Regions from separate parts of the Streptomyces sp. NPDC016562 genome, predicted to be linked through region 3. Evidence: riboswitches for the same ligand, from Rfam matches in the RefSeq annotation. Region 3 holds a riboswitch; each other region holds the start of a gene.
What was found. Region 3 has a riboswitch for cyclic di-AMP ahead of ACF059_RS08555 (M23 family metallopeptidase). Riboswitches for the same ligand answer to the same signal wherever they lie in the genome.
Positions count from the first base shown of each region.

Region 1: another riboswitch for cyclic di-AMP. It lies ahead of ACF059_RS23985 (transglycosylase family protein); the one in region 3 lies ahead of ACF059_RS08555 (M23 family metallopeptidase).
Region 2: another riboswitch for cyclic di-AMP. It lies ahead of ACF059_RS11580 (peptidoglycan DD-metalloendopeptidase family protein); the one in region 3 lies ahead of ACF059_RS08555 (M23 family metallopeptidase).

Region 1 is NZ_JBIBRZ010000006.1:78,924-81,179, reverse strand. Features, by position in the region: gene ACF059_RS23990 (transglycosylase family protein) at 1-551, shown strand, start outside; cyclic di-AMP (ydaO/yuaA leader) riboswitch at 827-999, shown strand; gene ACF059_RS23985 (transglycosylase family protein) at 1,003-1,698, shown strand; gene eno (phosphopyruvate hydratase) at 2,007-2,256, shown strand, end outside.
Region 2 is NZ_JBIBRZ010000002.1:837,192-839,447, reverse strand. Features, by position in the region: gene ACF059_RS11580 (peptidoglycan DD-metalloendopeptidase family protein) at 1-872, opposite strand, end outside; cyclic di-AMP (ydaO/yuaA leader) riboswitch at 878-1,084, opposite strand; gene ACF059_RS11575 (tyrosine-protein phosphatase) at 1,390-2,181, shown strand; gene ACF059_RS11570 (aspartate aminotransferase family protein) at 2,209-2,256, opposite strand, start outside.
Region 3 is NZ_JBIBRZ010000002.1:119,698-121,953, forward strand. Features, by position in the region: gene ACF059_RS08550 (M16 family metallopeptidase) at 1-939, shown strand, start outside; cyclic di-AMP (ydaO/yuaA leader) riboswitch at 1,201-1,360, shown strand; gene ACF059_RS08555 (M23 family metallopeptidase) at 1,373-2,173, shown strand.

The DNA.
Region 1 (2,256 bases), on a different contig from region 3:
GTGAGCGGCCGGCCATCGACTTCGGGGCGCCGACGGCGACCGGGCCGGTGGTCCCGAGCCCGTCCGGCTCCCCCTCGTACCTCATCCCCGACGCGCCGTCCGTCGGACTGCCCGTCATGCCCGTGCCGGACGCCCCCTCGGCGCCGGTCGTCCCGGCCGACCCGACCGCGCCCCCGGCGACCCCCGGCGACGCGGCCGCGCCCACGACTCCGGTGGCGCCGACGACGCCGGCCGTCCCGGCGGACCCGAGCGCGCCCGCGACCCCCGGTCAGCCTTCCGCGGACCCGACGGTCCCGGCGGCCGGGGATACCCTCCCGGCCGAGGGCAGCGGCAAGCACCGCGGCGAGCCCGCCCCCGAGACGGCCGCGCCCTCTGACGCGCCGTCGGAGCCCACGTACACGGTGCGGGCGGGCGACAGCCTGGCCGCCATCGCGGATGCCAAGGGCGTGAAGGGCGGCTGGAACCAGCTCTACCAGGCCAATGAGCAGGTCATCGGCGGCGACGCCGATCTGATCAAGCCTGGTCAGAATCTGGATCTAACCGTGCAATAAGGGCACTTGAGCGGCCCGAAAAGGCGGGAATGTCGGTTATCGGCAAGTGAGACATGCGTCTCTTCCGGTCAACTGGCGTGTCCCGCCCCGCGGCTGCGGCAAACCCCGTCCTCACCTGCGCAAACACCCCCACGGGGAGCGCAAGTAGGGGTCGTCTCCCCCCGATGTCCCTCGTTGAACATCGGGGGGAGACCTGTCTACCTTCTGAATCGCTCGCCACCGCGAGCTCCTTCGACCGCATCGCCGAATCCTGCCGGCGGACGGGGGGAACAGTCGTCGCGCAAGCGCCGAAGGCAGGAGCGGGGGAACCAAGGTAGGCGCCGGGAGCGGCCGTTGAGAGACGGTCACGCCACCGGCTTGGGGTTAAGCGGTGCGGCTGGTCCGCAGCGCCGGGCACTCATCAGCTCGAACCCGACAGCTCACCTCGTAGGCGTCGGTGAGGAGAAACCTCATGCTGCTTTCCGGCAAGGGCAAGCACCGTCGCGGCTCCAAGGCCGTCCGCATCGTCACGCTCGCCGGTGTCGCCGGTGTGGCCGTGGCCGCCCCGCTGATGGCCGCGGGCACCGCCTCCGCCGCGACCGCCTCCGAGTGGGACAAGGTCGCGCAGTGCGAGTCCGGTGGCAACTGGGCCATCAACACGGGCAACGGCTACTACGGCGGCCTGCAGTTCTCGTCCTCGACGTGGGCCGCGTACGGCGGCAAGGCGTACGCCGCGCAGGCCAACCAGGCCTCGAAGTCCCAGCAGATAGCCATCGCCGAGAAGGTCCTCAAGGGTCAGGGCAAGGGCGCCTGGCCGCACTGCGGCGTGGGCCTGTCGAACTCCTCCTACACCGGCGGCGGGTCCACCGAGACCCCGAAGACCGTCAAGCCGAAGGCCGACTCGAAGAAGACCGAGCAGAAGGCCGCGCCGAAGAAGGACACCACCAAGCGCGCCGAGGCCCCCACCACCCGCTCCGAGCGCGCCGAGGCTCCGGCCGCGCCGAAGACGGGCAACGGCTCGTACGAGGTCAAGTCCGGTGACACCCTGGGCACCATCGCCGACGCCAACGGCGTCCAGGGCGGCTGGGAGAAGCTGTTCGAGCTGAACAAGGACATCGTCTCGGACGCCGACCTGATCTACCCGGGCCAGAAGCTGAAGCTCAGCTGAACACTGCGGCCGTAGCCCGCAGGCGCCCGTAGCCGACCGGGGCCCGATCCGCAGGCCCGAACGGCACGCACGACGTCCCACCGCCCGGCGCGTTTGTCCCCACGCGCCGGGCGGTGGCGTGTGCGCCGCCGCGCCCCGCGCCCCCGAACCCGGTCCGTATGTCCCGGAAGAGGGGTATTCGGTCCCTTTTTCGTCCCAGGACCCGGGCGGTCGGCAGGTCGAGTCCCCGGATCCGGTTAGGCTCTAGGCGGCCAGGCCATCCCACGGCCTGACGCCACCGCACACCCAGCGTCACATCCCAGAAGGAGATGCTCGTGCCGTCCATCGACGTCGTCGTAGCCCGGGAAATCCTGGACTCCCGAGGCAACCCCACGGTCGAGGTCGAGGTGGGCCTCGACGACGGCAGCACCGGCCGTGCTGCCGTTCCGTCCGGCGCCTCCACCGGTGCCTTCGAGGCCATCGAGCTCCGTGACGGTGACCCCAACCGTTACTTCGGCAAGGGTGTCGAGAAGGCCGTCCTCGCCGTCATCGAGCAGATCGGCCCGGAGCTCGTCGGCT
Region 2 (2,256 bases), 720 kb from region 3:
GGGCCGGTCGAATTGCCGGTGGAGCCCGAGAGGCCGATGCTCTGGCCCGCCGTGACGCTCTGGCCGGCCGTGACGGAGAGCTGGGAAAGGTGGCCGTACTGGGAGTAGTTGCCGTCGGCGTGGCGGATGATGACCTCGTTGCCGTACGCGCCGGCCCAGCCCGCGGAGACCACGGTGCCCGCGCCGACCGCCTTGACGGTGGTGCCGGAGCTCGCGATGAAGTCCACGCCGGTGTGGTAGCCGGAGGACCACATGCTGCCCGCGACCTTGTACTGGGTGGAGATCCCGCCGCTCACCGGCGCCACGAAGGAGGAGGCGGACTGCGGCTGCGCGGCCGGCGCCTCGGGGGCGGTCTCCTGCTGCGCCGGGGCGGGCTTGGCGGCCCGCTCGGGAGCGGGCTTCGACACCGGCTTGGTGGCCGGCTTCGACGCGGGCTTCGCGGGGGCCTTCGGGGCGGGGGCGGCCGCGGCCGCGTCGCCCGCACCGCCGAGGTGAAGCTTCAGGCCCGGGTGGATCAGCGACGGGTCGCTGCCGACCGCCTCACGGTTGTCGGCGTAGAGCTGCTCCCAGCCGCCCGGCAGGTGGCGCTCGGCGGCGATCACGGAGAGGCAGTCGCCCGGGACGACCGTGTACACGCCCGGCGCGGCGGCCGCGGCCTGCGGCGAGACCGGAACCTGCGGTGCCGCGACGGGCGCCCCTGCGGTCACGGCGGTGACGGCGGTCGTCGTGGCGGCGGCCGGAGCGCCGGCGGCCTGAGCACCGGCGGCGCCCATCAGCGGCAGCGCGAGAGCCGCGCCACCGGTGCCGGCGACGGCGAAACCGCGCGATATCGAGAGGGACTTGGGACGGCGGTGCTTACCCTTTGCAGGCATGGCGCATTTCCTCTCCGGTGCCTGCGAGGTGAGCTGTCGGGTTCGGACTGGAGATGTCCGGCCGCACATGAACGGACCATGTACGGCTTCACCCCAAGCCGTCCCGGGTCCGAAGATCCGGGACAGCGGCTTACCTGGTTCCCCCGCTCCTGCCGCGCGTGAATAGTCGGGTGCGGTTTCCGGGCGGCGGCAGGATTCGGCGATCCACCCGGATCGGTCGCGAACGTAATCCCAAAGGGCCACGCGGAACAAGCCATGAATTCCCTGACGGAATAACAGGGATGAGGGACCGCCGGAATTCCGGTCACCCTCCGTCCATTCCGCCCCGCCAACAACCGCTCCGACGCGGTCATTCGGCTTTAGCGATCAGGCACTCACGGTCACCGTATGATCTGGCTCACGGGGACGCGGCCGATCTCGCCTCCGCTGATGGCAAGTTATCGCCAAGTAGTGTAATTCGGACAGAGCACCCCAGCCGGCGAGCATCCAGTCGGCGCGACGAAGCGGAGGAGTTCCCTTGACCCAGCAGATACAGGAGCCGGAGTTGTCCGGAGTGCGCAATTTCCGCGATGTGGGCGGATTGCCGACCTCCGACGGGCGAAGGGTCAAGGCGGGGCGACTGTTCCGAAGTGGACATCTCGCCCATGCCACGGAAACCGATACAGAATTCCTCGGCTCGCTCGGACTCCACACCGTCTTCGACTTCCGCAACAACGCCGACCACGCGCTGGAGGGCCCGGACGTGGACCTGCCGGGGGTGCGGAACGTCAACATCCCGCTCTCGGATCCGGCCGACGGCCGCGAGTTCTGGAAGATGGTCCGCGACGGCGACCTCGACCAGCTCCGCGCGGTCCTCGGCGACGGGCAGGCCGCGGCGCGGATGACCCAGTCGTACCGCGTGATGATCAAGCACCGGACCGCCGAGCACAGCCGCGTCCTGCACGCCCTCGCCGAGGACAGCGTCCCGGCCCTCATGCACTGCGCCGCCGGCAAGGACCGGGCGGGCCTGTCGATCGCCGTCACCCTGCTCGCACTGCGCGTCGAGCGCGAGGCGATCGTCGCGGACTACCTGGAGTCGAACGCCCCGCACCGCCGCTACCGGGTCCGGCGCGGCGACGGGTCCTCCGGGTCCCGCTCCCCCGAGGTGATGGAGCTGCTGGCCCCGCTCTTCGACGCCCGCGCCGAGTACCTGCTCGCGGCCTTCGAGACCATCGACGAGGCCTGGGGCGGTGTGGACCGCTACCTGTCGCAGGGCCTCGGGCTCACGCCCGAGACCCTGGACCGCCTCCGCGAGCAGCTGCTCGACTGATCTGATGATCTGCGCTCAAGCAGGCGGTCAGCGGTTGGCGACCGCCTGCTTCACGAGCGTCCTGCCGAAGTCCCA
Region 3 (2,256 bases):
GAGATCCCGCACGAGCTGGCCAACCCCCAGCGGCGCGCCGCCAAGCAGCTCTCCAAGGAGCTCTTCCCGGCGTCCCTGCGGATGTCCCGCCCGCGGCAGGGCACCGAGGAGACGGTCGCCCGCATCGACTCCGCGGCCGTGCGCGCCTTCTACGAGGCCCACGTACGCCCCGCCACCGCCACGGCCGTGGTCGTCGGCGACCTGACCGGCATCGACCTCGACGCCGTCCTGGCGGACACCCTCGGCAGCTGGACGGGCGGCACCGCCGAACCGCTCCCGGCGCCGTCCGTGACCGCCGACGACACCGGCAGGGTGGTCATCGTGGACCGGCCCGGCTCGGTCCAGACCCAGCTGCTGATCGGCCGCATCGGCCCGGACCGGCACGACCGCGTCTGGGCGGCGCAGGTGCTCGGTACGTACTGCCTGGGCGGCACCCTCACCTCCCGCCTGGACGCGGTGCTGCGCGAGGAGAAGGGGTACACCTACGGCGTGCGCGCCTTCGCCCAGGTGCTGCGCTCCACGGCCGACGGCAAGGGCGCCTCGATGCTCGCCATCAGCGGCTCGGTGGACACCCCGAACACCGGACCGGCGCTGGAGGACCTCTGGACGGTGCTGCGCACCCTCGCGGAGGGCGGTCTGACCGACGCCGAACGGGACGTCGCCGTGCAGAACTTGGTGGGCGTGGCCCCGCTGAAGTTCGAGACGGCCGCCTCGGTGGCCGGCACGCTCGCCGACCAGGTGGAGCAGGAGCTGCCGGACGACTACCAGGCCCAGTTGTACGCACAGCTGGCCGAAACCGGCACGGTGGAGGCGACTTCGGCGGTCGTGAAGGCCTTCCCGGCGGACCGGCTGGTCACCATCCTGGTGGGCGACGCGGCGCAGATCGAGGAGCCGGTACGGGCACTCGGGATCGGCGAGGTCACCGTCGTCACCGACTGACGACCTGACGACGGCGGCTGACGACCTGACGACGGCCACCTGACCGTCGGCTGACGCCTCATCGGGCGATCGGTGTCTCAGGTGCGAGGGGCTCTGGCGGGACTTATCCCGCCAGAGCCCTTTTGTCCGTTTGGTGGTGAGGTTGCTTTTATGTGGTGTGGCGTACGCAACAAAAAGCCGCGTCTGTTTGGCGATTGACTGATGATCCGCCTAGCGTCGTCCGTGCTGTCCGTCAGTTGTGCCCGCCGCACCCGCGGCACCGGACAGCGATCGCCGAGTCCCCGTCAGGCGCGAGCCTGGGGAGCCGGGGACCCACATGTGTCCCTGGGGTGAATCGGGCCGCCTCGCCAGAGGAGGCCCGTAGGAGACCTTCCTGCTCCGAACCCGTCAGCTAACCCGGTAGGCGAGAAGGAAGGAAAGGATCCAACCCTCCATGGCGTTTGGCAGTCGTCCCGCTGGTTCCGGCAAGCACCGCGGATCCAGCCGCCTGAGCCGTAAGACCGCCGGTTACGCCGGCATCGCCGCGATCGCCACCACGGGCGTCGTCGGCTCCCTCGCCGCCCCGGCCTTCGCCGCGGACAACCACAGCAGCTCCGCCCCGGAGAACGGGCTGGGCGCCGTCGTCGTCGCCGAGGACCTCGCGGGTGACATCGCGGACCAGGCCGCGTCCCAGCAGCGCGCCGCCGACCACGCCGCCGCCAAGGCGCAGGCCGAGGCCGACGCCAAGCAGCGGGCCGCCGAGGCCAAGCGCCTCGCCGAGGCCAAGGCGAAGGCCGAGCGCGAGGCCGCCGAGCGCGCGGCCCGCGAGGAGGAGCGCAAGCGCCTCAACACCTTCGTCGCCCCGATCGAGGGCTCGTACGTGAGCACGCAGTACCACGCGGGCGGCGGCATGTGGTCCTCCGGCAGCCACACCGGCATCGACCTGCACGCCTCCTCCGGCACCTCGGTCCACGCGGTGGGCGTCGGTGTCGTGGTCGAGGCGGGCTGGGGCGGCGCGTACGGCAACAACGTCGTGATCAAGCACAACGACGGCACCTACACGCAGTACGGGCACATGAACTCGCTGAGCGTCTCCGTCGGCCAGCAGGTCACCGCCGGCCAGGTGATCGGCCTGTCGGGCTCCACCGGCAACTCCAGCGGCCCGCACCTGCACTTCGAGGCCCGCACCGGCTCGCAGTACGGCTCGGACATCGACCCGATCGCCTACATGCGTTCGCACGGCGTCGATCTCTGATCCGTCGTCCCGCACCTTTCACCGAAGACCCCGGCTCCCCGAGCCGGGGTCTTCGTGTGTCCGCCCGGATCCGCCCCCTGTGA